2 regions of the Stenotrophomonas sp. AN71 genome follow, and region 2 is predicted to be linked to the other one. Evidence: riboswitches for the same ligand, from Rfam matches in the RefSeq annotation. Region 2 holds a riboswitch; the other holds the start of a gene.
What was found. Region 2 has a riboswitch for cobalamin ahead of btuB (TonB-dependent vitamin B12 receptor). Riboswitches for the same ligand answer to the same signal wherever they lie in the genome.

Region 1: another riboswitch for cobalamin. It lies ahead of ABH900_RS16175 (epoxyqueuosine reductase QueH); the one in region 2 lies ahead of btuB (TonB-dependent vitamin B12 receptor).

What each region holds. Positions count from the first base shown of each region.
Region 1 is NZ_JBNDKU010000011.1:25,548-41,216, forward strand. It holds gene ABH900_RS16140 (LysE family translocator) at 22-657, opposite strand; gene ABH900_RS16145 (acyl-CoA thioesterase) at 749-1,159, shown strand; gene ABH900_RS16150 (NAD-dependent protein deacetylase) at 1,203-2,009, shown strand; gene ABH900_RS16155 (NADH:flavin oxidoreductase/NADH oxidase) at 2,179-3,279, shown strand; gene ABH900_RS16160 (LysR family transcriptional regulator) at 3,283-4,194, opposite strand; gene purU (formyltetrahydrofolate deformylase) at 4,309-5,160, shown strand; gene pncA (bifunctional nicotinamidase/pyrazinamidase) at 5,194-5,820, opposite strand; gene ABH900_RS16175 (epoxyqueuosine reductase QueH) at 5,876-6,547, opposite strand; cobalamin riboswitch at 6,723-6,951, opposite strand; gene ABH900_RS16180 (RpoH suppressor) at 7,091-8,938, shown strand; gene ABH900_RS16185 (DUF1028 domain-containing protein) at 9,039-9,992, opposite strand; gene ABH900_RS16190 (helix-turn-helix domain-containing protein) at 10,280-11,647, opposite strand; gene ABH900_RS16195 (CoA-acylating methylmalonate-semialdehyde dehydrogenase) at 11,763-13,268, shown strand; gene ABH900_RS16200 (acyl-CoA dehydrogenase family protein) at 13,283-14,449, shown strand; gene ABH900_RS16205 (enoyl-CoA hydratase) at 14,446-15,243, shown strand; gene ABH900_RS16210 (enoyl-CoA hydratase/isomerase family protein) at 15,240-15,669, shown strand, end outside.
Region 2 is NZ_JBNDKU010000010.1:50,814-66,482, forward strand. It holds gene ABH900_RS15505 (GAF domain-containing protein) at 1-166, shown strand, start outside; gene ABH900_RS15510 (TfoX/Sxy family protein) at 163-525, shown strand; gene ABH900_RS15515 (histidine phosphatase family protein) at 565-1,143, opposite strand; gene ABH900_RS15520 (acyltransferase family protein) at 1,275-2,399, opposite strand; cobalamin riboswitch at 2,459-2,680, shown strand; gene btuB (TonB-dependent vitamin B12 receptor) at 2,795-4,636, shown strand; gene gph (phosphoglycolate phosphatase) at 4,738-5,406, opposite strand; gene ABH900_RS15535 (class I SAM-dependent methyltransferase) at 5,483-6,274, opposite strand; gene ABH900_RS15540 (LysR family transcriptional regulator) at 6,271-7,200, opposite strand; gene ABH900_RS15545 (NAD(P)-dependent oxidoreductase) at 7,309-7,947, shown strand; gene ABH900_RS15550 (MBL fold metallo-hydrolase) at 8,114-9,025, shown strand; gene dinB (DNA polymerase IV) at 9,303-10,397, opposite strand; gene fabA (3-hydroxyacyl-[acyl-carrier-protein] dehydratase FabA) at 10,589-11,104, shown strand; gene fabB (beta-ketoacyl-ACP synthase I) at 11,104-12,312, shown strand; gene ABH900_RS15570 (HAD family hydrolase) at 12,352-13,035, opposite strand; gene ABH900_RS15575 (pseudouridine synthase) at 13,032-13,733, opposite strand; gene ABH900_RS15580 (class I SAM-dependent methyltransferase) at 13,730-14,794, opposite strand; gene ABH900_RS15585 (hypothetical protein) at 14,953-15,216, shown strand; gene ABH900_RS15590 (DUF3247 family protein) at 15,327-15,617, opposite strand; gene ABH900_RS15595 (PAS domain-containing hybrid sensor histidine kinase/response regulator) at 15,661-15,669, opposite strand, start outside.

The DNA.
Region 1 (15,669 bases), on a different contig from region 2:
GGCCCGGCGCTACCTGCTGTCTTACCGCCGCCCTTCCACTGCCATGCGCACCGCCAGGCCGGCCAGCACCGTGCCCATCAGCCAGCGCTGTACCGCCTGCCAGGTCGGGCGCGCGGCGAGGAAGCCGGCGATGCTGCCGGCGGTCAGCGCGATCACGCCGTTTACGCTGACACTGACCAGGATCTGGGTGGAGCCCAGCACCAGCGACTGCATCAGTACGCTGCCTTCGCCGTCCGGATGCAGGAACTGTGGCAGCAGCGACAGGTACATCACCGCCACTTTCGGATTCAGCAGATTGGTCAGCAAGCCCATCGTGACCAGCCTGCGCGGGCTGTCCTGCGGCAGGTCGCGCACCGCAAACGGCGAGCGGCCGCCGGGCTTGAGCGCCTGCCAGGCCAGATACAACAGGTAGAGTGCGCCACCGATGCGCAGCGCGTCATAGGCGAACGGCACGGTCATCAGCAGCGCCGTGATGCCCAGCGCCGCGCACAGCATGTAGAACACAAAGCCCAGAGCGACCCCGCCCAGCGAAATCAGGCCGGCCATCGGCCCCTGGCAGATCGAGCGCGAGATCACGTAGATCATGTTCGGTCCCGGCGTCAGCACCATGGCCAGCGAGACCAGCGCAAAAGCGAGCAGGTCGGAGGTTGCGGGCATGACGGGTCCTGGCGGTGGGCGTGGCGCAGTGTAGCGCCGCCTGCACGGGGCCTGGCTTAAAATTGCCGTACCCCACACCGAAGCATCCCCCATGACTCCGATCCCCGAGACCGTGCCGCCCATCGAAGTGCGCATGGCCGAAATCGTCTTCCCCAACCACACCAACCACATGGGCACCCTGTTCGGTGGCCAGGCGCTGGCATGGATGGACAAGGCCGCCTTCCTCGCCGCCGCCCGCTACTCGCGCCGCACCGTGGTGACCGCGCGCAGCGACCAGGTCGATTTCAAGCTGCCGATCCGCATCGGCCAGATGGTGGAGACCATCGGCCGCATCGTCGAGGTCGGCCGCAGCTCGATGAAGGTCGAAGTGGAGCTGATCGCCGAGGACCTGCACAGCGGCGAGCGCAAGCTGTGCACCCGCGGCCACTTCGTGATGATCGCCCTGGGCGACGATGGCCACCCGGTGACCGTGCCGCAGCTTCCCGGCACCCCGGCCGCCTGAGCCCCTGCTTGCGGGGGCGCCTGAGCGCCCCCATCTGGCTGCCATGACCCTGCCGCTGACCGACTTCATCGACCGCGCCCAGCGCCTGTTCGTGCTGACCGGCGCCGGTTGCAGTACCGCCTCGGGCATTCCCGATTACCGCGATGCCGATGGCCAGTGGAAGCGCACGCCGCCGGTGACCTACCAGGCCTTCATGGGCGAGGCCGCCACCCGGCAGCGCTACTGGGCGCGCAGCCTGCTGGGCTGGCCGCGCTTCGGCCTGGCCCGGCCCAACGGAAGCCACCAGGCGCTGGCCGCACTGGAAAGCCGCGGCAAGCTGCAGGTGCTGCTGACCCAGAACGTGGACGGCCTGCACCAGCGTGCCGGCAGCCGCAACGTGATCGACCTGCATGGTCGCCTGGATCTGGTGCGCTGCATGGGCTGCGAGCGTCGCGGTGGCCGCGAGGATTTCCAGCAGCGGCTGCTGGATGCCAATCCCGGCTGGGATGCGCTGGAAGCCGGCATCGCCCCGGATGGCGACGCGGACCTGGAGACCGACTTTTCCGCGTTCGTGGTGCCCGATTGCCCGTACTGCGGCGGCCTGTTGAAGCCGGATGTGGTGTTCTTCGGCGAAAACGTGCCGCGTGAACGCGTGGCGGTGGTGCATGACCACCTGCAGCAGGCCGATGCGGTGCTGGTGGTGGGCTCCTCGCTGATGGTCTATTCCGGCTTCCGCTTCGTGCAGGCCGCCGCCAGGGCCGGTCTGCCGGTGGTCGCGTTGAACCGTGGCCGTACCCGTGCCGACGACCTGCTGCAGTTCAAGGACGAGCGCGATTGTGCCGAGGCCCTCGCTGGGTTCACCTCCGGGTAGCGCCCGGGCGCGCCCGGCGGGCGCACAGCGCGGCATCGGACACCCGCCGGGCGTGGCCCGGCGCCAAGTTCATGCGCCCCCACGAAACAGCGATCCATCCAGACGGTTGATTCGCAGGCCGTGCAGGGGTGCAATACGCCCCCTCTATCCGCCTGTCCCCCGCATCGCCGTGACCCAGCTGTTTTCGCCGATTTCGTTCGGCCCCCTGACCCTGTCCAACCGCATCGTCATCGCGCCGATGTGCCAGTATTCCGCCGAAGATGGCCGTGCCAGTGACTGGCACGCCATGCATCTGGGCAACCTGGCGCAATCCGGTGCCGGCCTGCTGATTCTGGAAGCCACCGCCGTCGAGCCGCGCGGCCGTATCAGCTGGGCCGATCTGGGCCTGTGGGATGACGGCACCGAGGCGGCCCTGGCACAGGTGCTGACCAGCGTCCGCCGCTGGTCGCCGATGCCGCTGGGCATCCAGCTGGGCCATGCCGGCCGCAAGGCCTCAGTGAGCCGTCCGTGGGACGGCGGTGGCCAGCTGCCGGCCAACGACGCACGTGGCTGGGCCACCGTGGCGCCGTCGCCACTGCCGTTCCATGCCGCCGATCCGGCGCCGCAGGAACTGGACGAGGCGGGTATCGTCGAGGTCATCGCCGCCTTCGCTGCCAGCGCCCTGCGCGCCGAGCGCCTGGGCTTGGAGCTGATCGAGCTGCATGCTGCGCACGGTTACCTGCTGCACCAGTTCCTCTCGCCGCTGAGCAACCATCGCACCGACGGCTACGGTGGCTCGCTGCCGAACCGCCTGCGCCTGCTGGTGGAAGTGTTCGACGCGGTGCGCGCGGCGGTATCGGACAAGGTCGCTGTGGGCGTGCGCATTTCCGCCAGCGACTGGGTCGACGGTGGTTGGGACCTGGTGCAGAGCGAGGCGCTGGCGCAGGTGCTGGACGCGCGTGGCTGCAACTTCCTGCACGTTTCCAGCGGTGGCCTGGATGAGCGCCAGAAGATCACCGTCGGCCCGGGCTACCAGGTGCCGTTCGCAGCGGCGATCAAGGCCAAGGTGCGCATGCCGGTCATCGCGGTGGGCATGATCACCGAGCCGGAGCAGGCCGAATCGATCCTGCGCCATCGCCACGCCGATGCCGTTGCGATGGCCCGCGGCATCCTCTATGACCCGCGCTGGCCGTGGCATGCTGCCGCCGCACTGCGCGACAGTGTGGTACCGGCGCCGCAGTACCTGCGCTGCGAACCGCGCGATGCGCGCGGCGTGTTCAGCACACGCTGATGCTCATACCCGCCAGGCCGGCGCCATGCCGGCCTGCAGGTGCTCGAACAGCGCGCGGATCTTGGCAGTGAAGTCGCGGCGGTCGCTGACGCAGAAATAGACCTCCATCGGCTCCGGGCGCCACGCACTGTCCGCGTCGAACACCGCCTGCAGGCGGCCATCGCGCAGGTACGGCTCGGCCACGAACGCCGCCAGCCGGGTGATGCCCGCGCCGGCGGCGGCCAATGTGGCCAGCGCATCGATGTCATCGCAGACCATGCTCGCCGGCAGCGCCGCGTCCATGCGCTGGCCGTCCTTCAGCAGGCCCCAGCGCAGTGGCCGGCCATCGGTGGGGAAGCGGTGCAGCAGGCCGCGATGGCCGCCCAGCTCCGAAGGCTGCTGCGGCGTGCCATGTGCTTGCAGGTAGGCCGGCGAGGCACAGAACACGAACGGCACCCGTGCCAGCTGCCGAGCGACCACACCGTCTTCGAGCTGCGCGCCGATGCGGATACTGGCGTCCACCGCTTCCGGACCATGCTGCACGGCGCGGTCGGTCAGGCGCAGCTCCAGCTGCAGTTGCGGGTAGCGCTGCTGCAGTGATGGCAGCAACGGCGCCAGCACGTGGCGGCCGAACGCGCTGCTGCAGGCAATGCGCAGTGGCCCGGCAGGCTCGATGTCACCGGCGGTGACCATCGCCTGCGCGCGCGCAAGGTCGGCCTCGATATGGCGTACCTGCGCCAGATACAGCGCACCGGCCTCGCTGAGGGCCAGCTGGCGCGTGCTGCGGTTCAGCAACCGTACGCCCAGATGGGCCTCGAGCCGGTTGATGTTCTGGCCGACTGCGGTGGCGCTGATGCCCAGAACGCGGGCCGCAGCGGCAATGCTGCCGGTCTCTGCGGTGCGGGTGAAGCTGCGGATCAATTGCAACAGGTTCATGACCGACCAGCTTGCCACGGGAGGCCCCAAGTATCGCTTGGGACTGAACCAAGCCACTCGGTTGCATTGGTGACCAACGATCCGATCAACGGTGTGCTGGCCTACACTCGGATGATGCGCCCCGACTCCATCCTCACCCTGTCCTGCCCCGACCGCACCGGTATCGTCTACCGCGTGTCCGGCCTGCTGTTCGACCACGGCTGCAACATCCTCGACGCCCAGCAGTTCGGCGACGAGGAGAGTGGCCGCTTTTTCCTGCGCGTGCACTTCGACCGCGATGCCGGCCTGGCGCTGGACACCGTGCACGGCGCGATGGCCGCGCTGGCCTCCGATTTCGGCATGGATTGGCAGTTGCATGATGGTCGCCGTCGTGCGCGCCTGCTGGTGCTGGTCAGCAAGCAGGGTCATTGCCTCAACGACCTGCTGTTCCGCGCACACAGTGGCCAGCTGAAGGTGGATATCGCTGCGGTGGCGTCCAACCACGCCGACTTCGCGCCGCTGGCCGCGTCCTACCAGGTGCCGTTCCATCACCTGCCGGTGAATGCGGAAACGCGCGCGGCGCAGGAGCAGCAGATCATCGACCTGGTCGATCGCGAGCGCATCGACCTGGTGGTGCTGGCGCGCTACATGCAGATCCTGTCACCCACGCTGTGCCGCGCGCTGGCCGGCCGCGCGATCAACATCCACCACAGCTTCCTGCCCAGCTTCAAGGGCGCGCAGCCCTATCACCAGGCGCACGCGCGCGGGGTCAAGATCATCGGCGCCACCGCGCACTACGTCACCGAAGACCTGGACGAAGGCCCGATCATCGAACAGGACGTGGCCCGTGTGGACCACGCGATGGCACCGCGCGAGCTGGTGCGGCTGGGCAGCGATACCGAATCGCTGGTGCTGGCGCGTGCCGTGCGCCGGCATGTGGAGCACCGCATCCTGCTCAACGGGCACCGCACGGTGGTGTTCCGCTGACGTTCTACCTGATCCATGCCCGGCGGTCATGCCTCAGATGACCGGAATCCCCGCCTTGCCCAGTGCCTCGCGCACCATCGTGTCGTTGGCGCCGGTCACCGGCCGGGTCAGGTCCCACAGGAACTTCACCCGGAAGCCGGATTTCACCGCGTCCTGCGCGCTCCACAGCACGCAGTAGTCGCGGGCCAGGCCGCAGACGTGCACCTCGCGGATGCGACGCTCGTGCAGCCAGCCGGCCAGGCCGGTCGGCGGGCGCTCACCGTCGGGGCCGTGGTTCTCGCGGAAGGCGCTGTACGAGTCCACCTGTGGGCGGGTGCCCTTGCGCAGGATCAGATCGGCCACGGTCCAGTCCACGGCCGGGTGCAGTGCGGCGCCATCGCTGCCCTGCACACAATGGTCGGGCCACAGGGTCTGTGGCTGCGCGTGCAGCAGGATGGTCTCGAACGGACGCTTGCCGGGGTGCAGGCTGGCAAACGAGGCGTGGTCGGCCGGGTGCCAGTCCTGGGTGGCCACCACGGTACGGTAGCGGCGTTGCGCCAGCAGTTCGGCAATCGGCGCGACCAGTGCATCGCCCTGGTCGCAGGCCAGCGCGCCACCGGGCATGAAGTCCGGCTGCAGGTCGATCACCAGCAGGGCGACATCGGCGGGCAGGGCGGTCATGGCAGGTCCAGCACAACGGAAGGGGCGACCAGCGTGGCCGCCCCCTGGCTGCACGTCAATCGCCCTGCGGCGTCTCAGCGTCCTGTCCGTAGTACAGCAGGCCGATCTTGATCCGTTCGCGGCCGTTCTCGCGGCGGTGGCGGTTGGCATCGCGCAGCGAGTACACACAGCCACAGTACTCCTGCTGGTAGAACTGCTCGCGCTTGCTGATCTCGATCATGCGACTGGCACCACCGCCCTTGCGCCAGTTGTAGTCCCAGTACTGCAGGCCCTCGTAGCGCGAGGCGGCACGGATACCGCAGTCGTTGATCTGCGCCATGTTCTTCCAGCGCGAGATGCCCAGCGACGAACTGATGGTGTCGTAGCCATGTTCATGCGCGTACAGCGCGGTGCGCTCGAAGCGCATGTCGAAGCACATCGTGCAGCGGATGCCGCGCTCGGGCTCGTTCTCCATGCCGCGCGCGCGGCTGAACCAGTTGTCGGTGTCGTAGTCGCAGTCGATGAACGGAATGTTGTGCTGTTCGGCGAAGCGGATGTTCTCCTGCTTGCGCAGCTCGTACTCCTTCACCGGGTGGATGTTGGGGTTGTAGAAGAAAATCGCGTAGTCGATTCCGGAGGCGGTGATTGCCTCCATCACTTCGCCGGAACACGGCGCGCAGCACGAATGCAGCAGCAGGCGTTGGCCGTCGGCTGGCAGGGTCAGGGCAGGGCGTTGGAGCTCGGTCATCATCAGGTACCGCACGGAGCGCCGGCAACGGCGGCGACCCATGCCTCAAGGCGTGGGGGACAGGGCTGGCCGGATACCGTGAAAAGGACGCGCGTGGCCACGCCGCCTGCACGTGCAGGACAACGACGGCCCCGGCACCCTCCCCGCGGAGAGTCCAGGTCGAGTCAGGGGACGGTCGTGTCCCCCGGCCGGGGCCGGTATTCGGGCTGATGGACGCGGGCCGCAGCCCCCCTACTACCTGCCGCTTCCCAGGCGCAAGCCCAGTGCTGTTGGCAGGATTCGTTTCCATTCACCGCTGCGGGGCAGCTCCGGAATGGGCGCACGAGGCGCCTTCACCGGATTCCCGTTTAAATCCATCCCGTCATCCGAACGTGGGGTGGATACCTTCGGCGTGTGCAAGGTGGACCCGTTGGCGGCAATGGTCAAGGGCCAAAGACCGCGCCGTGCTGTGGCTCATTTCTCAGGTTGTGAGAGCGTCCCTTGCCATACTGGACACCGACGGACGGGAGAGGGCTTGTGGCAGACAAGTATTGCGATCTGGTCATGAAAGGCGGCATCACCAGCGGCATCGTGTACCCGAATGCGGTACTGGCGCTGGCGCGCGAGTATCGCTTCAAGAGCATCGGCGGTACGTCGGCCGGAGCCATCGCCGCGGCAGTGGCAGCAGCAGCGGCCTGCGGTGATCGTCGTCAGCAGGCCGGTGAACACCTGCCTGGCGACGCTGGCTACGGCGGACTGTCGGCGGTATCGGCACAACTGTCGCGGCGCGGCTTCATCTACAGCCTTTTCCAGCCGGCACACGGGGCACGGGCGGCCTACCGGCTGCTGGTGGTGCTGACCGGCAACGCCGGACTGCCGCGCAAGCTGCTGTGCCTGGCCATTGCCGTGTTCGAGATCGCGCCGCTGGAAGTGCTGGTGTCGCTGGCGCTGTTGCTCGGCCTGGGCTGGTGGGGCGGTGGCTGGAGCGGTGTGGCCGCCACCCTGCTGCCGTCGCTGCTGTGCGCCTACGGCGCGGGCGTGGCCGGTGCCGCGCTGCGGGTAGCGAGGGTGGCACGGCGCAACCTGCTGGGCCTGTGCAGCGGCCTCGGCCGCGATGCGCGCAAGCCCGCCCTGACCGAGTGGTTGCATGCCTGCCTGCAGCAGCTGTCGGGCAAGCCACTGGATGTGCCGTTGACCTTCGCCGACCTGCACGATGCACCGCGTTATGCCGGCGAGCCTGACAGCCCGCATGCGATCAGCCTGCAGATGATCACCACCTGTGTCTCGCACAACGAGCCGCGCACGCTGCCACTGGGCGGCGCGCAGTTCTGGTTCCTGCGTGAGGAGTTCGAGCAGCTGTTCCCCGCCAGCGTGGTGCAGTGGCTGGTGAAGCAGGCCGGCCCGCCATTGGAGGTGGAAGGGCGTCAGTACTACCACCTGCCGCAGGGCCCGAAGCTGCCGGTGCTGGTGGCCACGCGCATGAGCCTGAGCTTCCCGCTGCTGATCAGTGCGGTACCGCTGCATGAGCCCTCGCGCCGCGAGCGTCGCTGTGAGCCCACCGCACCGGCGGCCGACCAGGAGCACAATGTGGCCGACAGCATGGAAGGGCTGACCAGTGCCGGGCAGACCTGCGGACCGGTGATCACCGCGTTCCGCATCTGCTGGTTCTCCGATGGCGGCATCAGCAGCAACTTCCCGATCCATCTGTTCGATGCTGCGTTGCCGCGCTGGCCGACCTTCGCCATCAACCTGGTCTACCCACAGCACGCCGAGGATGTGAGTCATGGCAGCAGCGGCCGCCAGGCGCTGGAGCACGCGGTGTTCCTGCCCACCGAGAACCGGCATGGCTGGCAGCGCACCTACCAGTCGATCGCCACGCCGCTGGCCGCTGCCGAACTGGGCCGCTTCCTGTTCGCGGTGGTGGCGACCATGCAGAACTGGCGCGACCTGCTGCAGGCGCGCGCGCCGGGCTACCGCGACCGCATCGTGCATGTCAGCCTGCAGGGCGACGAAGGCGGCATGAACCTGGACATGCCGCAGGAAGTGCTCACCCGCATCGCCGACAAGGGCAGCCTGGCCGGTGCGCGCTTCTGTTCGTTCTCGTTCGAGAACCACTACTGGATACGCTGGCGCAACCTGGCCTCGGCCTACCAGCGCTATACGCTGGAAGTGGCGCGCACCGACGACCCGGCGCAGCAGGTACTGGCGTATCGCGCGGCCTATTCAATGGTCGCCAGCGGCGCGCCGACGCCGCCGTCGTACAAGCTGGGCTCGGAGGACAAACGGTTGGGCTCACAGCAGCTGTGGGGGCTGATGGTCGAGCAGGGCCGCAGCTGGGATGACCTCGGCCCCGACCTCACCGACGGCGCGCCGCGGCCGCTGCCGCAGATGAAGGTGACGCCGATCTACTGAGCCGGTCCTCGGTAGATCCACGCCATGCGTGGATGCACCTCCAATCGGGGTCAGATCCGTTTTCTGCAGGAAAACGGATCTGACCCCTCCCCGCGATGCCTTATCGCCACGGCTCCACCACCGCATCTCCCTGCAGTGGTGCGTACAGCGGCAACGCCAGTTCCTGCTTCACCCAGCCCGGGTTGAGCGCACGCAGGCCCGCCAGATACTCACGGGCGAGCGCGGTATCCCCCTGCCGCATCGCCAGTCGCGCCGCACGCGCCCAGGTGCGGTCCCAGCCATGTGCCAGCGACAACGAGGTGGCCAGCGCCGCGCGCGCACCGGCCACATCGCCCTTCTCCCAGCGCTGCTCGGCGCGGATGATCGCGTCGTTGGACAGGCGCATGTCGTACAGCTCGCGCAGGCGCGCCACCGCGTGCGGATCGGCGTCCACGCGCAGGTCGGTGTCCTGCCAGTCGCCGCCAGGTGTGCGCACCAGCAGCGCGGCCGACCACTGTCCGCTGCGCTGGCCGCCCGCCGCCTGGCCGGCCTCCAGCGCCACCAGCAGACGCGCCGCCAGCGCACCGCGCGATGCGTCGAAGCTGCGCTGCATGGCGGCCAGCACCTCCGGCCCGGCCAGGCCATTGCCCTGCACGCTCAACCTGCCCTCGCCGTGCGCGCCTGCCCACGCGGCCTGCTGTGCGGTGGCGCCGGTGTACTGCGCATTGCCGCCACGCGCGCTGACCAGCCCCACCTGGCGCTCGGCCACGGTGGTGCCATCGAAATCACCGTCTTCATCGAGCAGTTGTTTCAGGACCTGTGCAGGCGTGCGGCCCTTGGCCAGCAGGGCCAGTCCCTTCGAGCCGTAGGTCAGATTGGTTTCGAACTGGCTGGCGACGGCGCCCACCCTGGCCTGTGCCCACGGCACGCCGACGCCGCCAACGCCGAGATTGTGCGTGGCCACTGCCACGCCGCAGTCGCCCGCATCATTGCAGGCCGCGATGGAAAAGGTCGCCCACGCTGGTGCAGCGGTGGCAGCGAGCAGCAGGGCCAGGCAAGGGCGTAGCAGAAACATGGGCTTCTCCATGGGCGGGCATCCCGATTGGGATGCAGCGTACGCACGAAAGGTTTAGTAGATCCACGCCATGCGTGGATGAATGTCCATCGAAATCGAATATCTCAAACATTCGTCGAAGAGCATCCGCGCATGGCGTGGATCTGCCGTGTCGACCAAGGTCGACACCTACCAACAGCAGCAGGAACCTGTCGAAGGCGGACCCACCCCGCGATCCCACGGAATGCAGCCTTTTGACGTTGACGTTGATTCGGCGGGTGCAGGGCGCAGCCCTGCCGAACCAACCCCTACCTTCCCGGCAACTGCGCGAACGCGCGCTGCATGCAGTCCTCGCGCGGGCACACTCGGCAGCCTGGGCCGATCGAGACCGAGTTGCCCGGGCTCTGCACGTCCAGCCCCAGCGAATACACCAGGCGTTCGGCGTGCTGCAGGTCGCAGCCGAGCGCGACCGCGAAGGTCTTGCGCGGCTGGCCATGGCCCACCGGGCCGCTGCTGACCTGCCGCGCCAGCCAGAAATGGCGGCGGCCGTCGGGCATGCGTGCGGTCTGGGTGAGGATGCGCCCAGGCTGGTTGAACGCCTCGTAGACGATCCACAGCGGGCAGGAGCCGCCCACCTGCGAGAAGTGGAAATCGGTGGCCGAATGGCGCTTGGACACATTGCCGGCGCGGTCCACGCGGATGAAGAAGAACGGCAGCCCGGGCGCACTGCGGCGCGCCAGCGTGCTCAGCCGATGGCAGACCGCCTCGAATCCGACGCCGAACTGGTGCGCCAGCAGTTCGATGTCGTAGTTGCTGGCCTCGGCCGCGCGCAGAAAACGCATGTATGGCATCACCAGCGCGCCGGCGAAATAGTTCGACAGGCCGATGCGGGCCTGCGCGATGCGCGCCTCATCGGTGAACCCGGCGCGTGCCACCACCGCATCGATCTGCGGCAGATAGCCGCGCAGGGCCAGCTCGGCGGCCATCTGGAACGCCTGCTGGCCCGGCTCCAGGTAGTCCGGCAGCCACAGCCGGCGCGTGCCGGCGTCGTACTGGCGCTTCTCGCGCCCAGCCTGCAGCGCGGCCACTTCCACCAGTACGCCATGACGGTCGGCAAGCAGCTGGCGCAGGCGCGGGGCCACGTGCCCGGGCGACAGCCCCCACTCGCCGAACAGGCCCTCGGCCAGTTCATCCAGTTCCGGAATGTGGTTGTGCATGCGGTTGAAGAACTCACGCACCTGGTCGCCAGCCGGCAGGGTGCTGCCGACGCCAGGCTCGCCCAGCTGGAATTCCAGTGCGGCGGCATGTTCGCGCAGGGCCAGGTGGCGCCGGTGCAGGTCCAGCAGCGCGCGGCTGACCTGCGGCAGGTTGCCGGCCAGGGCGCGCAGTTCGGTGGCGCTGACCTCGGCCAGGCCGAGGTCGCGCAGGGTCTCGCCCAGTGCTTCCTGCAGTGCAGCGGGCTCATCCTCGTCGAACAGGGCGGAAACATCGCCGAGTACCTGGCCCAGCTTCTTCTGCACCGCAGGGGTCAGCGGGCGCTTGTTGCGCTCGATCTGGTTCAGGTAGCTGGCCGACAGCCCCAGCGCCCGTGCCAGGTCGGCCTGGCTGTAACCGCGCTGCTCGCGCAGCCGCAGCAGGCGCAGGCCGAGTTGTCGCTGGGAGGCTGAATAATTCACAAAATTAACAGGAATCGTGGGTCACGTTGACCAGATTAAGCGGGTTCAGCCCGGAAATCGAGGTGGGCGCTGTGAATAATGCCAAGCATCTTTCGCACCCCGTGGGATTGTCGTCATGACTGTTGCAGCGCCCCGTATCCGCATGCTGATCGATGGCCAGTTCGTTGAATCGGCCACCTCCCACTGGCAGGACGTGATCAATCCGGCCACCCAGGACGTGCTGGCCCAGGTGCCGTTCGCTACTGCCAGCGAAGTCGACGCCGCTGTCGCTGCCGCCAAGGAGGCCTTCAAGACCTGGCGCAAGACGCCGATCGGTACCCGTGCGCGCATTTTCCTGAAGTACCAGCAGCTGATCCGCGAGAACATGAGCGAGTTGGCGCACATCCTCACCGCCGAACAGGGCAAGACCCTGCCGGACGCCGAAGGCGATGTGTTCCGCGGCCTGGAAGTGGTCGAGCACGCCGCTGCCATCGGCAACCTGCAGCTGGGCGAGCTGGCCAACAACGTGGCCAACGGCGTGGACACCTACTCGATCATGCAGCCGCTGGGCGTATGCGCGGGCATCACCCCGTTCAACTTCCCGGCGATGATTCCGCTGTGGATGTTCCCGATGGCGATCGCCACCGGCAACACCTTCATCCTCAAGCCGTCCGAACAGGACCCGATGGTCACCATGCGCCTGGTCGAACTGGCGCTGGAAGCAGGCATCCCGAAGGGCGTGCTGAACGTGGTGCACGGCGGCGAAGAAGTGGTCAACGCGATCTGCGACCACCCGGACATCAAGGCCGTGTCGTTCGTCGGTTCCACCCGCGTCGGCACCCACGTCTACAACCGCGCCTCGCTGGCCGGCAAGCGCGTGCAGTGCATGATGGGCGCCAAGAACCACGCGGTGGTGCTGCCGGACGCCAACAAGGAACAGACCCTCAACGCGATGGTCGGCGCCGCTTTCGGTGCGGCCGGTCAGCGCTGCATGGCCGCCTCCACCCTGGTGCTGGTCGGCGAAGCACGCGGTTGGGTGCAGGACCTGGTCGAGAAGGCCAAGACCCTGAAGGTCAGCGGCGGCACCGTTGCCGGCACCGACGTGGGCCCGGTCATCTCCTGCAGCGCGCGCGAGCGCGTGGAAGGCCTGATCGCTTCGGGTGCGGAGCAGGGTGCCAAGCTGGTGCTGGATGGGCGCAGGCCGCAAGTGGATGGCTTCGAGAAGGGCAACTTCGTCGGCCCGACCATCTTTGCCGGTGTCACCACCGACATGCGCATCTACCAGGAAGAAATCTTCGGGCCGGTGCTGGTGATCCTCGAAGCGGAAACGCTGGATGAAGCCATTGCCATGGTCAACAGCAACCCGAACGGCAACGGCACCGCACTGTTCACCCAGTCCGGTGCGGCCGCGCGCAAGTTCCAGGAAGACATCGACGTCGGCCAGGTCGGTATCAACGTGCCGATCCCGGTGCCGGTGCCGCTGTTCTCGTTCACCGGTTCGCGCGCCTCCAAGCTGGGCGATCTGGGCCCGTACGGCAAGCAGGTGGTGTTGTTCTACACCCAGACCAAGACCGTCACCGCGCGCTGGTTCGATGACGAAACGCTGAGCCACGGCGTCAACACCACGATCAGCCTGAAGTAACGGCAGGAGCAGCCATGAGCCACTCGATGACGACGGAACTGGAAGAAGCACAGCAGGCGTACCGCGAGGCTGCGCGCGACTTCGCACAGGCCGAACTGGCGCCGCACGCCGCGCGATGGGATGCGGAGGGCATCTTTCCGCGCGAGGCGATCGCCAAGGCCGGTGAACTGGGCTTCTGCGGTCTGTACATGGACCCGGAAGTGGGCGGCAGCGGCCTGAGCCGTCTGGACGCCGCCGTCGTCATCGAGGAGCTCGCCAACGTCGATCCGTCGACGGCGGCCTACATCAGCATCCACAACATGGCCTCGTGGATGGTGTCCAAGTGGGGCCAACCGGCACTGCGCGATGCATGGGGCCAGGATCTGGCCGTCGGCCTCAAGCTGGCCTCGTACTGCCTGACCGAACCGGGCGCTGGTTCCGATGCGGCCTCGCTGAAGACCACCGCCATACGTGATGGCGAGCACTTCGTGCTGAACGGCTCGAAGGCTTTCATTTCCGGCGCCGGTGCCACCGAGCTGCTGGTGGTGATGGCACGCACCGGCGGCGCCGGTGCCGGTGGTGTCAGCGCCATCGCGGTGCCCGCCGACCTGCCGGGCATCAGCTTCGGCCGCAAGGAGGAGAAGATGGGCTGGAACAGCCAGCCCACCCGCGGCATCACCTTCGAAAACGTCCGCGTGCCGGTCAGCCACCTTCTGGGAGAGGAAGGCGGCGGCTTCAAGCTGGCGATGAAGGGGCTCGATGGTGGCCGCATCAACATCGCCGCCTGTTCGCTGGGTGCCGCGCAGGGCGCACTGGATGCCGCACGCCGCTACATGGGCGAGCGTCGCCAGTTCGGCAAGGTGCTGGCCGAGTTCCAGGCGCTGCAGTTCAAGCTGGCCGACATGGCCATCGAACTGGTCGCCGCGCGGCAGATGGTGCACACCGCTGCGCGCAAGCTCGATGCCGGTGCCAGCGATGCCAACGTGTGGTGTGCGATGGCCAAGCGTTTTGCCACCGATGCCGGCTTCAACATCTGCAACGAAGCCCTGCAGATCCACGGTGGCTACGGCTACATCCGCGAGTATCCGATCGAGCGCCTGCTGCGCGACAGCCGCGTGCACCAGATCCTGGAAGGCACCAACGAGATCATGCGGGTGATCGTTGCCCGTCACCTGCTCAATACCGAAGAGGAACTGCGATGAAGGATTGGCGTACCCAGGAGCACGTGGGCCTGAAGGTCGAGGTGGATGGTCACACCGCCGTGGTCACTCTGAACAACCCGCCGGCGCACACCTGGACCGTGCACAGCCTGTCGGCGTTGCGCGACCTGGTGGGCGCGCTCAACGCGGATCGCGAGATCTATGCACTGGTGATCACCGGTGACGGCGAGAAGTTCTTCTCCGCCGGTGCCGACCTCAACCAGTTCGCCTCCGGCGACAAGGCCGCTGCACGCGAAGCCGCGCGCCGTTTCGGCGAAGCCTTCGAAGCGCTGTCTGCGTTCCGCGGCGTGTCGATCGCTGCGATCAACGGCTACGCGATGGGCGGTGGCCTGGAATGCGCGTTGGCCTGCGACCTGCGCATCATCGAAGAGCACGCCCAGGTCGCGCTGCCGGAGGCCACCGTCGGCCTGCTGCCGTGCGCCGGTGGCACCCAGAACCTGCCGCGCCTGGTCGGCGAGGGCTGGGCCAAGCGCATGATCCTGCTGGGTGAGCGCATCAACGCCGAGACCGCGCTGCGGATTGGCCTTGCCGAAGAAAAGGTCGGCAAGGGCGAAGCCAAGGCGTTGGCGCTGGAGTGGGCGAAGAAGGCCGGCAAGCAGAGCCCGACCAGCATCGCTGCCTGCAAGACCCTGGTGCACTCCACCCGCACCGGCACCCACGCCTCGGCGCTGGTGGCCGAGCGCGAAGCCTTCGTCGACCTGTTCGACACCGCCGACCAGGTCGAGGGCGTGACTGCCTTCCTGGAAAAGCGCGCCGCGCAGTGGAAGAACGCATGAGCACGGTTGCCGACGAAGCGCCGGTACTGTTCGAAGAGCGCGTCGCCGGCAATGGCATGCGCATCGGCATCGCCACGCTCAATGCGCCGCGCACGCTCAACGGTTTCTCGCTGCCGATGGCGCACCTGCTGCTGAAGCAGTTGAATGCCTGGGCCGACGACGACGGCATCGCCATGGTGGTGCTGCAGGGCGCCGGTGAGAAGGCGTTCTGCGCCGGTGGCGACCTGCACAGCCTCTACCAGAGCATGCGTGCGTACCGCGAGGCGGGCCGCAGTGATATCCGCGGGAACGACTACGCCGCCGAGTTCTTCGACGTCGAATACCGCGTCGATTACCTGATCCACACCTACGCCAAGCCGATCCTGTGCTGGGGCCATGGCATCGTGATGGGCGGCGGCATCGGCCTGATGTCCGGTGCCAGCCACC
Region 2 (15,669 bases):
CGCCTGCGATTCGGCGTCGCGTTCGGAGCTGGTGGTGCCGCTGCTGCACGGCGACGCGCTGATCGGCGTGTTCGACATCGACAGCCCGAAGGTCGGCCGCTTCGATGCCGACGACCAGGCCGGCCTGGAAGCGATCGCCCGCGTGTTCGTCGAGGCCCTGGGATGAGCGCGCCGAAGCTGCGCAACATCGGCCCGAAAAGTGCAGCATGGCTGCGTCAGGTCGGCCTGCGCAGCCGCGAGGACCTGCTCGCGCTTGGCGCGGTCGGCGCCTTCGTCAAGGTCAAGCGTGCCGGCTTCAAGCCCAGCCTGAACCTGTTGTACTCGCTGGAAGGCGCCCTGCTCGACTGCCACTGGCAGGAGCTCGGTGAAGCGCAGCGGGAAGCCCTGGTGCAGGACTACGAGGCGCGCATCGCCGCGCATCCGCTGAAGGCGGCCGGTCCGGCCTCGGGCCCGGTGCACGAACAGCGCTTCGACGCCGACGACCACGCTGAAGACAGCGTGGCCGAAAGCACCGACGAGGATTGAGTGGCCGCAGGCGCGCCGGGCATGGCCCGGCGAGCGAGATCAGGGCTGCTGCAGTTCCAGCAGTTCGCCCACCAGGCCGACCTCACCGCGTTCCAGCCATACCCGCAACCGGGTGCCGTGGTCGATGCGCAATGCCCAACACAACGACATCGGCAGGCCGCACACCTGCGACAACACCATGCGCAGCGCGCCACCGTGGCTGACCACCAGCGTCGGCACCGGGTCATCGTCGTCCAGCAGCCGATCGAGCGCGCGCGCGATGCGCCGTTCAAAGTGGCCCCAGCTTTCGCCGTTCGGCGGAGGGCACGCGTGCGGATCTGCGTGGAAGGCAGCCAACGCATCCTCGGGCAGGTCGAACAGTGACTGCCCGTCCCAATCGCCGAAGTCCAGCTCTTCCCATTCCTCGTCCGCTTCCACATCCAGCCCGCGCGGCGTGGCCAGCGCCATCGCCGTGTGCAGCGAGCGCAGCCGCGGCGAGCTGATCACCCGCTCCCAGGGCTGCGTGGCGTAGGCATCGATCAGCTCCTGCGGCAAGCGAGCCAGCTGCGGCGGATCGCTGCGGCCATCGAGGAACTCATCGCGACCGTTGCCGGCATGGCGGACCAGGTCGAGGATCATCGCTGCCGGCCGGTCTGTACCTGCCAGCGCGGCGGCGCCTCGGATAGGCCAGCGGCGGGGATCGGTAGCGGTTGGAACAGAATCATGGGCAACACTTCCAGAACTGATGCCCCGCGACGGGGCGCATCATTCTAGCGTGCGCCGCCTTCTGGCTGCCCACCTGCAACGGCGCTGCGCACCGGTATGGCGGGCGACATCAGCCGTTTGCCCAGACGGATCATCGGTACTTCGACGAAACGATGGCCGAGTGCAGCCAGCGGTAGTACCACCAGCAGCGTCATCGCCGCGCACAACAGGTAGCCGACACTGCCGCCCTGGACGGCAAGCACCCGCGCGAACACCGGACCGAGCATCGCGATGACGATCGGATGCCCGAGATAAAGCGAATAACTCACCGTGCCCAGCCAGGCGGAAAACCGGTTCACGAGCCAACGCGGCGGGCACTGCGAGAAGCCCAGCAGCAGGCTCAGGTAGCCCAGCCCCGACAACTGCCACTGCCAAGGGCCGGCGGCACCCCATGTGGTTGAGGACGCGGCCAGCAGCAACAACAGCACACCCGCCAGGTTCAACCCCTGTGCCCAGTGCCGCGAGCGCGGTGCCGGCAACCGGGCGAGTGCAGCAAAAGCATGGAAGCCCACCAGCCCCATCGCGAAGACGGGGGCATGGCGCAGCCAACCGTAGTCATCCAGCGAGGCCTGGAGGCGCTGGCCCAGCACGCCCGTCCAGGCCAGCGCCACCAGCGCCAGCAACCCGATCAACAGGGCCCAGGCGCTGCGCGCCTTGCCGACCAGCACGTAGAGCGCGGGAAAGATGGCGTAGAACAGCATCTCCACGCCCACCGCCCAACTGGCCCACACGATGCCTGCTTCCCATCCCGGGAACAGGTTGAAAGTGAAGGACAGGTTGGCCGCGATCTCCCCCCAGGAATGGCCGGCATGGTCGCCGCGACCATCGCGGAACAGGGAGAACATCAACAGCACATAGAAGAGCGGCGCGATGCGAAGGAATCGATGCAGGTAGAAGCTCAGCAGCGGCCGGCCGCTGGCCTGATGTCGAGGCATGGTGTAACACAGGGAAAACGCACTGATTACGAAGAACAGCGCAACGCCGGTGGCCCCCATGTGCACGGCCGGCAGCCAGGCCACCGCTACCGGCAGTGCCGGTGCCGGCATCGACTGTACGTGGTACAGCACCACGTACACTGCCGCCAGGCCACGCAGGGCATCGAGAAACTGCAGACGATCCTTCGCAACCATAGCTACTCGCACGAACGTGAAGAGGCCACCACTCTAACGCCCGCGGCAGGCAATGACTTAGACTGCGCGCACTTCCAGGTGACCTGTGGCGATGGCTGGCAGGTTGAAACGGGAAGCCGGTGACGCGTGATTGCACGCCATGCCGGCGCTGCCCCCGCAACGGTAAGCACGTCAGTTCCAGGCAATACGCCACTGTGCCGCGCGCACGGGAAGGCGCCTGGGCGGTGGCCTCGCGCCACCCGGCGGCAAGCCCGGAGACCGGCCCGGAAGCCTCAGGTCGCGATGCGGTGGGCATGGCGCTGGATGACCGTGGCACAGGCTGCGGCATCGGCGCATGCCTGCTTTCGCGGCTCCTCCCCTTCGCCACGCGGGCGTGCGTGGCACCTGGAGTCCCCATGAAGCTGCAGTCCCGAATGCTGTCCCTGGCCGTGCTGGCCGCCCTGCCCGCGCTGGCCCAGGCCGCCGATGACACCACCGCGCTCGACCAGATCCTGGTCACCGCCACCCGCACCCCGATCGCCCTGCAGGACAGCATCGCGCCAGCCCAGGTGATCGACCGTGCGCAGATCGAATCCAGCCAGGCCACCTCGCTGCAGGAACTGCTGCGCGGCCGCGCCGGCATCAACCTGACCAATGCCGGCGGGCTCGGCAAGCAGAGCTCGCTGTTCCTGCGCGGCACCAATTCAGGCCATACCGTGGTGCTGGTCGATGGCGTGCGCATCAACAGTGCCGACCTCGGCCTGGCCATGTACCAGGACCTGCCGCTGGCGCAGATCGAACGCGTGGAAATCGTGCGTGGCCCGCAGTCGAGCCTGTACGGCGCCGACGCCATCGGTGGCGTGATCCAGATCTTCACCCGTCGCAACCAGGGCGATTTCGCTCCGCACTTCCAGCTCGGTGGCGGCAGCAACGGCCTGCGCGAGGCCAGCGGTGGCATCGGCGGCGGTACCGAACGCGGCTGGTTCGGTGCCGACATCGCCTACCAGCATTCCGATGGCATCGACGCCTGCCGTGGCTCGGCCACGCTGTTCACCGGCTGCTTTGCCGACGAACACGACCGCGACGGTTACCGCAACCTGTCCAAGAGCCTGCGTGGCGGCTACACCTTCAACGATCAGTGGAACGTGGAAGGCAGCGCGTTGCGCGCCGACGGCAAGAACCATTACGACGGCTACTACAACTATTCGGAAACCCGCCAGCAGGTGCTGGCCGGCAAGGTGCGCTACACCCCGTCCGAGCACCTGGCCTTCACCGCCAATGTCGGCCGCAGCGACAATGAATCGGACAACTTCGGCGATTCCGGTGCACGCGGCAGCGCGCAGACCCATCGCAACAGCGCCTCGCTGCAGGGCGACATCGGCCTGGCCGAGGGCCAGCTGCTGAGCACCGGCGTGGACTGGAGCGAGGACAACCTGGATGGCAGCAGTGCCGGGTATCTGGTCGACAGCCGCCGCAACACCGGTGTGTTCGTGCAGTACCAGGGCCGCTTCGGCCGCCACCAGCTGCAGGCCAGTGCGCGCAACGACGACAACCAGCAGTTCGGCAACCATGCCACCGGCAGCGTTGGCTGGGCGATGGAACTGGACCACGGCCTGCGCGTCAATGCCAGCTACGGCACCGCGTTCAAGGCGCCGACCTTCAGCGATCTGTACGACCCCTGGAGCGGCGTGCCGACGTTGAAGCCGGAGAAGTCCAAGAGCGCCAACCTCGGCGTTTCGCAGCAGGGCCAGGGTTGGCACTGGGGCCTGGACGTGTACGAAACCCGCATCGATGACCTGATCACCTACGATGCGCTCACGATGAAGATGCAGCAGGTGGAAAAGGCACGCATCCGCGGTGCCGAGCTGACCGGTGGCCTGCTGTTGGCCGGTTTCGACATCAATGCACAGCTGAGCTACACCGACCCGCGCAACCGCACCCGCGGCAGCAGCCAGTTCGACAACTGGCTGCCGCGTCGTGCACAGCAGACCGCGCGGCTGGACATCGATCGCCGCTTCGGCGACTTCCGCGCCGGCCTGACCGTACAGGGTGCGGGCAAGCGCTATGACGACGCCGCGAACAGGGTGCAGGTCGGTGGTTACGGCACGCTCGACCTGCGCGCCGAGTACGCGCTGACGCCGTCGTGGTCATTGCTGGCGCGCGCGGCCAACGTGTTCGACCGCCGCTACGAGACCGTGGCGTGGTTCAACCAGCCCGGCCGCGAATACCAGCTGAGCGTGCGTTACCAGCCAAAATGATCGGTTAATGTGTAAACGGTGGCGCCGGGCCATGCCCGGCGTCGCCTGATGCCATCGACGCATGGCGTCGATCTACTGTAGAGCCGAGCGTGGGCTCGGCTCTACACCGGAATGCCGGCAGCCAACCCTGGCAGTTCACGCAGATCGTCGATCACCGCCACCGCATGTGCGGTGGCCAGATCCAGGCCGCGCGGATAGCCGTAGCGCACCAGCGCGATCGGCATGCCGGCGTCTTCCGCGGCCCGGTAGTCGGTCAGCGAATCGCCCACCATCAGGCAGGCGTCCACCGGCAGCCCGAAGTGCGCGGCGATGTGCCGCAGTGGCGCGCCGCTGGGCTTGCGCTGCGGCAACGAATCGCCGCCCAGTACCAGCGCAAATGCATCACCGATGCCCAGGTGCTGCAGCAGTGGCGGCACTAGCGCTTCGGGCTTGTTGGTGCAGATCGCCAGTGGCACGTCGCGCGCGCGCAGCTGCGTCAGCGCCTCGGCCACGCCATCGAACAGGCGCGGGCTGCGCAGCAGGCACTCACGGTAGTGCACCATGAATACCGGCATCACCTCGGCCAGGTCGACCTCACGACCAGCGGCATGCACGGCCTGCTCCACCAACCGGCGCACGCCGTCACCGATCCAGCCGAGCACGGTGGCTTCGGGCACGCGCGCCATGCCGATGTCCTGCAGCGTGCGGTTCAGCGCTTCGGCAATATCGGCGGCGCTGTCGACCAGCGTGCCATCGAGGTCGAACACGACCAGCGGATAGGGATACGGCAAGGGACGGCACCTGTACGACATGGGGCCGTCCATTGTACGCCGCCCCTTTTTCCGTAGATCCTCCTGTCGCTCCGGCTCAGCCGATCCGGCGCGCGCGGGTGGCCAGGAAGGTCGGCAGATAACGATCGATCAGGAAGCGCGGCTGCGGCTGCCAGTCTTCCATGAAGCGATCGATGACGAAGCCGGCATCGAGCTGACCGCCGATCAGTTCGGTCAGGCTGTGGCCGAAGGTCATCGCATCGCCGCGGGCCAGCTTCGCCTCGCGCTCGGCCGGCGGCAGGTCTTCCAGGTCCGAATAGGGAATGGCGTACTGCGGCCGGATCAGGCCCTGCGCGTCCAGCTGCGGATCGCGCGCGCCGACGAACAACACCGGGTTGTAGAAGCTGGCCATCAGCATGCCATCGCGCGCCAGCACGCGACGGCATTCGGTCCACACCGGGCGCACGTCGGGCACGTACAGGTTGGAGATCGGATGGAACACCACGTCGAAGCTGTCGTTGGCGAACACGTGCAGGTCGCGCATGTCGCCCTGCACCGTGCGCAGCTGCAGGCCATCGCGCGCGGCCACGCTGCGGTCCTGTTCCAGCTGCCCATCGGACAGATCGAACACGGTCACTTCGGCACCGGCCGCCGCCAGCACCGGTCCCTGCTGCCCGCCGCCCGAGGCCAGGCACAGGATGCGGCGGCCGCGCACATCCCCCAGCCAGTCCAGCGGCAGCGCGCGCGGGGTCAGATGCACCTGCCAGCGCCCTTCGCGGGCGGCAGCGACAGTGGAAGCTTCAACCGGGCGCGACCATTCGCGCACTTCGCTGGCCTGGCGGTCCCAGGCAGCACGGTTGTGGTCGATCAAGGCCCGTCCATGGTTCATGTGTTCTCCTTGCCCGATGGGCGCCAATCCAGATCCTGGAAGGCCGGGCTGGCGAAACACTCGGCCAGGAAATCCAGGAATCGGCGCATGATAGCGGGCTGCTGGCGGCGCGATGCATACACGGCATGAATGCCGAGTTCGTCCAGACTGAACTCGGGCAGCAGCTCGATCAGCTCGCCACTGCGCAGCAACGGCGCCACCTGGTAGGTCGGCAACATGGCGATGCCGGCGTCGGCGCGCACCGCTTCCAGCAGCAGCGAAGCTTCATTGGCGCTGATGTTGCCGCCCACCGCCACCGACAGCGAACGGCCGTCGCGGTGCAGCTGCCATAGGCTCTTGCCGACGTAATGATGGGTCAGGCAGTTGTGCGCAGCCAGGTGTTCCGGCGCGGTCGGGGTGCCGCGCGCCTGCAGATAGGCCGGTGTCGCGCACAGTACCGAGCGGCACGTGGCCAGCCGCCGCGCGATCAGGCTGGGGTCGATCTGGCGGGCGATGCGCACCGCCAGGTCTACACGCTCCTCGACCAGGTTCACCATGCGATCGACCAGCAGCAGCTCGATGCGCGCCGCTGGATGACGTGCGACAAAGCCCGCCACCGCCCGCGCCAGGTGGCTCTGCCCGAACGAGACGCTGGCAGTCACCCGCAGGGTGCCATGCGGTTCGGGGTCATCACTGGCCAGCTCGCCCTGCAGCTCCTCGCCGATCGCCAGCATCTGCCGGAAGCGCGCCAATGCCGCCTCGCCCGGACCGGTCAGGCTGACCCGGCGGGTGGTCCGATGCAGCAGGCGCGCCCCCAGCCAACCCTCGACCTCGGCCAGGTAGCGGCTGACCATCGCCCTCGACATGTCCAGCACCTCGGCCGCCACGGTCAGGCTGCCGCGCTCGGCGACCTCAACGAATACGGTCATGGCGGTCAATCGATCCATCTGCTCGATCCATGCAACAAACAAACGCGTTATACGCTGTTTTTCGAGCGACCGCAGCGACCTAGAGTGGCCCCATTCCCACCCCACACCGCCCCACGGAGTCCTGCCATGAAGATCGCCCTCGTTGGTTCCACCGGCAACATCGGCCGCCAGATCGCCCGCCACGCGCTGGCTCACGGCCATGAACTCACCGTCATCGTGCGCAGCGCGCAGGACTTGCCTGCCGAACTGGCCGGTGCCCATCCGGTGATCGCCTCGCTGGATGACCAGGACGCCCTGGTCGCCGCCATCGCCGGCCACGACGTGCTGGCCAGTGCCTACGGTCCGCGCCCGGGCGATGACATCGGCCGCGTCGGCGAAGTGGCCGCGCAGCTGGCCGCCGCCGCACGCAGGGCCGGTGTGCCGCGCCTGGTGGTGGTCGGTGGCGCCGGCAGCCTGGAAGTCGCGCCTGGCGTGCAGCTGGTCGATACCCCCAACTTCCCGGAGGCCTACAAGCCGTACGCGCTGGCCCACCGTGAGGCGTTCAAGCGCCTGCAGGCGGTGGATGACCTGGACTGGACCTTCTTCTCGCCGGCCGCCGAAATCGGCCCGGGCGAAGAACGTGGCCAGTACCGCGTGCAGCCCAAGGCCTTCCTCGCCGATGCCAGCGGCCACAGCCGCATCAGCTACGCCGACTACGGCGCGGCGTTCGTCGCCGAGCTGGAGGCGCACCAGTACCCGAAGCAGATCATCACCGCAGCGTATTGATCCACGTACGTCCCTTGTAGAGCCGAAGGCAACGGCAGGAGCCGTTGCCAACGTCGCTTGCGACGGCCCGCAGGGGGCCGGGCAGGGACACGCCCGGCATAGCCCGCGCTCGGCTCTACGCGAACATGCAGCCGGGCATTGGCTCGGCTCTACACAAGGAATTCCCATGCGTACCGCTGCCCTTCTGCTTCCCCTCGCCCTGGCCGCCAGCTTCACCAGTGCTCCGCTGCTGGCCGCACCGGCCACCGTCGCGCCGGCCACCGCGACGAAATCCCAGCTGCACCTGCAGACCTTCCATCCCGGCCCGCAGGCGATGTTCTCGGTGTCCTCGGTTCTGATCGAAGGCCGCCATGATGCCATCCTGGTCGATGCGCAGTTCGGTGCCAGCGATGCGCGCAAACTGGTCGAGCTGATCCGCGCCAGCGGCAAGAAGCTGACCACGATCTACATCAGCCACGGCGATCCGGACTACTACTTTGGCCTGGCTACGCTGCAGGACGCATTCCCGCAGGCACGCATCGTCGCCACGGCGCAGACCGTCGCCCATATCCAGCAGACCCAGGCCGGCAAGCAGGCCTTCTGGGGACCGAAAATGGGCGCCGACGTGCCGGCGCGCATCGTGGTGCCGGAGGTGCTGGACGGCGATGCGCTGCAGCTGGAGGGCCAGCGGCTGCCGCTGATCGGGTTGAAGGGGCCGACACCGGACCGCACGGTGCTGTGGGTGCCGTCACTGCGTGCGATCGTCGGCGGCATTCCGGTGGTGGCCGGCGAGCACGTGTGGATGGCCGACACGCAGACGCCGAAGTCGCACACCGACTGGCTGCAGACCCTGCAGCGGCTGCAGGCACTGAAGCCGAAGGTGGTGGTGCCCGGGCATTACGCGCCGGGTGCGGCGCTGGATGCCAGCGCACTGCGCTTCACCGCTGACTACATCCGCGCATTCGACGCCGAAGCGGCAAAAGCCAAGGACAGTGCGGCGCTGGTGAAGGCGATGCAGGCGCGTTACCCGACGTTGGCCGGCGAGGCATCGCTGGAACTGAGCGCAAAGGTCGCCAAGGGCGAGATGCAGTGGCCATGAGGTAGGGGGTTCTTCTGCAGGCTGCGCCCTGCACCTGCGGTAGTGCCGGCCACAGGCCGGCACCCTCAACGGCAGCAGCAACAGCTGGATTCCGTGGGATGGCGGGGTGGGTCCGGTTGCGGGGGGCGCTGCAAGTACGTCCATGCAAGCTCGGTCGCCGCATCCATGCGGCTCACGCCCCCGCAACCGGACCCACCCCGCCTTCGACAGATCTCCGCAATCTGTCTGGATGGAATGACCTGCTCTTGGTGGGTGCCGACCTTGGTCGACACGTAGATCAGCTTTGCGGGGAATCGTTCGTTTCGTGCTCGAACAGTTCCCCCTGCACCACCGCCTCCTTTTCGCGGAAGCCGCCGAGCCCGACGCCGACCAGGCGGTAACGCGTCTCCGCCGGCAGATCCACGCGGGTGCGCAGTGCCAGCGCGATATCACGCAGCTCCTCCATCGATTCCGGGGGCCGGTCGGGAGTGAAACTGCGGGTGAGGATACGGAACTGCGCGGTCTTCAGCTTCAGCACCACGGTGTGGCCCACACGCTCGGTCTTGCGGGTGGCATTCCAGGTCTTCTCCGCCAGCTGCACGATCGCCTCGCCCAGATCTTCCAGCCGCAGGTCCTCGGCGAAGGTGTCCTCCGAAGAGATCGACTGCACCTGCTGGTCCGGTTCCACCGGCCGCTCATCAACGCCACGCGCACGGTTGTACAGGCTGCGGCCGAAGCTGCCGAAAGCCTCTTCCAGATCGACCAGCGCCCACTGCCGCAGGTCGCCGCAGGTGACGATGCCCTGCGCGGCCAGCTTGCCCTCCATCACCTTGCCGACGCCAGGCACCCGGTTCACCGGCAGCGGCAGCAGGAAGGCATCCACCCGCTGCGGGGGAATCACGAACTGGCCATCGGGCTTGCGCCAGTCCGAAGCGATCTTGGCCAGGAACTTGTTCGGTGCGATCCCCGCTGAAGCGGTCAGGTGGGTTTCCTCACGGATCTGCGTGCGGATGGTGCGGGCGATGTCAGTGGCCAGCTCGATGCCACTCTTCGGCTCGGTCACGTCCAGGTAGGCTTCATCCAGCGACAGCGGCTCAACCAGGTCGGTATGCCGCAGGAAGATCGCGCGGACCTGCTGTGACACCGCCTTGTAACGTGCGAAGTCAGGCGGCACGAAGATCGCGTCCGGGCACAGGCGCTCGGCTCGCACGGCGGGCATCGCCGAACGCACACCGAACACGCGCGCCTCATACGACGCCGCGCACACCACCGAACGCGCGCCGCGCCATGCCACCACCACCGGCTTGCCCCTCAGTGACGGATCGTCACGCTGCTCCACCGACGCGTAGAACGCGTCCATGTCGACGTGGATGATCTTGCGCAGTCGGGTCATGTCAGGCGGACGGGGCGGGGGTGGGCCGTGCGGGCCACACGCCGAAGTATGGTCGTTGCACATCAACAGGATGCGCGTATTCCCTTGAAAACACTACGGTTGCGTACGGTTGAAATGTTTGATCGACGCAGGCTCCACGGGCATTCTCGAGGACTTGTTTCCCTGTTTCCCCGCTTCCAGGATTGTGCTTCATGACCCGTCTCCACGCGTTCAACCGCGAACAGCTGCTGGCCAGCGCACGCGGTGAACTGTTCGGCAGCGCTGCCGGCCGTTTGCCCAACGATCCGATGCTGATGTTCGACCGCATCACTGAAATCCGCGAGGACGGCGGACCGCATGGCAAAGGCATGGTACGCGCCGAGCTGGATATCCGCCCGGACCTTTGGTTCTTCGGCTGCCACTTCATCGGCGACCCGGTGATGCCCGGCTGCCTGGGCCTGGATGCTATGTGGCAGCTGACCGGCTTCTTCCTGACCTGGCTGGGCGCCCCCGGCAAGGGCCGTGCGCTGGGCTGTGGCGAGGTGAAGTTCACCGGCCAGGTACTGCCGGACGCCAAGCTCGTGCGCTACGAGATCGACATCAGCCGGGTGATCAACCGCAAACTGGTGATGGCCCAGTCGGATGCCCGCATGTACGTGGATGATCGCGAAATCTACAACGCGCGCGACCTGCGCGTCGGCCTGTTCACTGAAACCGGGAGTTTCTGATGCGTCGCGTCGTCATCACCGGCATGGGCATCACGTCCTGCCTCGGCAATGATCTGGACACCGTTTCGGCCGCGCTGCGCGAAGGCCGCTCGGGCATCACCTCGCTGGCTGACCACACCGAAGCCGGCCTGCGCAGCCAGGTCGGTGGCCGTGTCGACCTCGACCTGGACGCATTGATCGATCGCAAGCAGAAGCGCTTCATGAGCGATGCGGCCGCCTTTGCCTACCTGTCCATGCGCGATGCCATCGCCGATGCCGGACTCAGCCCCGAGCAGGTCAGCAACCTGCGTACCGGCCTGATCGCCGGTTCCGGTGGCGGCTCCAGCGAATGGCAGATCGGTGCCGTCGACCTGCTGCGCGAACGTGGCGTGCGCAAGGTCGGCCCGTACATGGTGCCTCGCACGATGTGCTCGACGGTCTCGGCCTGCCTGGCCACCGCCTACCAGATCAAGGGCGTCAGCTACTCGCTGTCGGCCGCCTGCGCGACCTCGGCCCACTGCATCGGCGCGGCCGCGGACATGATCCGCCATGGCGCACAGGACATCATGTTCGCCGGTGGCGGCGAAGACCTGCACTGGTCGATGAGCGTGATGTTCGATGCGATGGGTGCACTGTCGACCAGCTTCAACGACACCCCGGCCAGTGCCTCGCGTCCCTACGACAAGGACCGCGATGGCTTCGTCATCGCCGGTGGCGGCGGCATGCTGGTGCTGGAGGATTACGACCACGCCGTCGCACGCGGTGCGCATATCCATGCCGAACTGATCGGCTATGGCGTGACCTCCGATGGCGCCGACATGGTCGCCCCGTCCGGTGAAGGCGCGGTGCGCTGCATGAAGATGGCACTGCAGGGCGTCGATCGCCCGCTGGACTATCTCAACACCCACGGCACCTCGACCCCGCTGGGCGACGTCACCGAGCTCAATGCGATCCGCGAAGTGTTCGGCGATGCCGTGCCGCCGCTGTCCTCGACCAAGGCACTGTCCGGCCATTCGCTGGGTGCCGCCAGCGTGCACGAGGCGATCTACTGCCTGCTGATGATGCGCGATGGGTTCGTGGCCGGTTCGGCCAACATCGGCGAACTGGACCCGAAGGTGGCCGACTTCCCGATCCTGCGCGAAAGCCGAGAGCAGACGCTGGATACGGTGATGTCCAACAGCTTCGGTTTCGGCGGTACCAACGCCGCACTGGTGTTCGGGCGGGTCTGATGGGGCCAGGTGTGCCGACCAACGGTCGGCACCTACCGGTTACTTCGGCAGCAACGGCAGCAGCAGCGCGTGCGCGTCCACCAGCGAACCGACGATGCGGTGGCCGAGTGCGCGCAGTTCCTCATCCGGATGCACCAGGTCCGGCACCTGGATCACGGTCATGCCGGCCGCCAGTGCAGCCCGCGTACCGGCGGGTGAATCTTCCAGCGCCAGGCAGCGCTGCGGTGCCTGGCCCAGCCGCTGCGCGGCCAGCAGGTAGATGTCCGGTGCAGGCTTCGGCCGCGCCACATCGCCACTGGTGATCACTGCATCGAAGTACGGCAGCAGGCCAGCGGCGGCCAGCTTGCGGTTGGCGCGCGGCTGCCGCGTGGTGGTCGCCACCGCGCGCGGGACCGCATGCGCCTTCAGCAGTTCCAGCAGCTCCAGGATGCCCGGCCGCAGTGGCAGGCCGGTCTGCGTGCGCGCTTCGTACAACTCATGACAGCGTGCCGCCACCGCCTCGATCACGCTGTCCTCGATGCCCTGCGCGTGCAGCAACGCGTGCGTATCGCGGTCACCGAGGCCGACCATGCGCAGGAACACCGCATCATCCAGGCCCAGGCCGAATTCATCGGCGGCCTCGCTCCAGCAGGCCAGCGAGACCCGCTCGCTGTCGATCATCAGGCCGTCCATGTCGAAGATGACGGCGTCGGGGAGGAACGGCAGCGCAGCGATGGCAGTCATGGAGCGAACAGCGTATCCAGGTCGGTGGAAGTGAGCTGTCGCCATTGCCCCTCGTCCAATCCCTGCAGGTCCAGCCCGCCGACGCGGCTGCGATGCAGGGCCTGCACGTGGTTGCCGGCGGCGGCGAACATGCGGCGTACCTGATGGTAACGGCCTTCGTGCAGCACCAGCCGTGCATGACGCGCATCCAGCACGTCGAGTTCAGCCGGCAGCAGGGGCGTCTTCTCGGACTCCAGCATCAGCGTGCCGCTGGCGAACAACGCCACCTCATCACCGCGCAGATCGTCGCTCAGTTCCACTTCGTAGACCTTGGGCAGCTTCGATTTCGGCGAGATGACCCGATGCAGCAGGCCGCCGTCGTCTGTCAGCAGCAGCAGGCCACTGGTCTCGCGGTCCAGGCGGCCGACGGTGGACAGCACCGGGTCGCGGTCGCGGAAGCGAGGTGGCAGCAGGTCGTAGATCAGGCGGCCGGTGTCCTTGGTCGAACAGGTGTAGCCGGCCGGCTTGTGCAGTGCGATCGACAGCCCCACCGGCGGGTCCAGTGGCTCGCCATCGACACGGATGGCTTCGTGCGGCACCTGGTCGTCGGCGTACAGCACCTCGCCCTCGGCATCGGTAACGCGGCCCTCGCGGAACATCCACTGCACCTGCTTGCGGCTGCCGTAGCCCAGGTTGGCGATGTGCTTGACCAGCTTCACTTGCCCTTCCCCTTTACTGCCTCGACCAGCTTGAAGCCGTCGCGCTCGGCAATCACGCGCACCGTGCCGAAGCTGTCGTTGAGGGTGTACTCGTACGGCAGGTGGCGGTTGGCCACCACGTACAGGCGCCCGCCCGGGCGCAGCGCCTGCGCGGCCACGGCGATGAAGCGCTGGCCGATGTCCGGGCGGTCGGCCCGCGACGGCGTGTGGAACGGTGGATTGCTGATGATGACGTCGTAGCCCGGCTCGATGCCAGCGGTGACGTCGCGCCACAGGAAGCGCAGCGGCAGCGCGCGTGGCGGCGGCGCCAGGTTCAGTTCGGCCAGCGCCAGCGCACGCTGCTCGGCCTCGTACAGGTCCAGCGCGGTGATCTTCGGGCAGCGCTCGAGCAACTCGCGCGACAGGTAACCGTAGCCGGCACCGAGGTCGGCCGCGCGACCGGCCAGGTCGGCCGGCAGGTGCTCGGCCAGCAGCGCCGAGGCCGGATCGACGCGGTCCCAGGCGAACACGCCCGGACGGCTGAGGAAGCGGCCACCGACGATCGGCCGCACCGCGTCCAGCGCCGACCAGCGCTTGGCGAGGTCGGCGTCATGCTGGCCCTGCATCGGCGCGGTCCAGTACGCGCGGCAATGGTTCTTGGTCAGGCTGCCGCCGAGGCCGGCCAGCTGCTTGAGGTCGCCTTCACCGGAGCGCGCGCCTTCGTTGTTGGACTGGCAGGCGACGATGCGGCCGCCGTCGGCTACCAGCGCCAGCGCGCGGGCGAACAGCGCACGGGCCTCTTCGCGCTGACGCGGCGGCAGCACCAGCACCAGCGGGTAGCGGCCCTTGCCGGCCACGTCATCCAGCTGGCCGCTGACGGTCCAGCCGGCGGCCTGCTGCAGCGGCTCGGCAAACGGGGCGAAGCTCTGTTCGCAGTGCACTTCGCGGTTGCCGGCCGCTTCACGCAGCGGCCAGCCGTCGCGGGCACGCAGGAAGGCCACCGGGCCCTCCGGCCAGCGCAGGGCGCCTTGGGAGAACGGCAGGAGCAGGGTCTGCAGGGGGGCGTCGTCGCTGGAGGCCATCGGCGCGGGTACTTCAAGCGTGAGGGCCGTCCATTGTACCGGCTTGGCCGGGCCGTCCCCGCCAGGCCACTTTGCAAAACCCGAACGGGGCCTTGATGTGCCAGCAACATTGGAACGTTCAGGGTAGAGGCTCCCCCCGGAAACCCAGGAGAACCTGCATGCGAGCCTTGTTCGTCGGTGGCGTGGTCGACAACAGTGAAATGGACCTGGAAGGCAGCCATCCGCCCGTGCATTACCCCGAGGACACCGGCGGCGGCCACTCGCGCTACCGGCTGCACCAGGTCGGCCATGGCGCCGACGGCAGCGTGGCCTATGCGGTGTATGGCGCACCGGACCTGGCCGACGACGAAGTGGCCCGGGTCGCGGAAGAACGCGCCTACGCCCGGCGATTCGAGGCGACGCCGACGTTGTTCGAGCATTGATGGACGGCGACCACGCATGGCGTCGGTGTGATGCATCCATCCACGCATGGCGTGGCGCAGTCCATCAGCAGATCCACGCCACGCGTGGATGGGAGATCGGCAGGTTGCCGTCAGACCCGCGGCGGCAACCTGCGGATGCTGGCGATCTCATCCAGCCAGACGTGATGCTGCTGCACCGGCGTGTCGTAGTCGTCCAGGCGCAACTGGCCGTTGCTGCCTTCATCGCCGGCCTGGTTGCGGTACTGCTGCACGGTCGGCTTCACCGCCACCGTGCCGAGCAGGCGCCGGCCATCGTGCAGGGTCAGTTCCACCTGCGTTTCGCCTTCCAGCTGCGGCAACAGGGCTTCCAGACGCGCGATCTGCGCCGGATCGGTATGGATACGGGGAGCTGTACGGGACATCGGCGACCTCCTGCGTGCAGGGTCGCCGATCACCCGTGAATGCTCAGTGCAG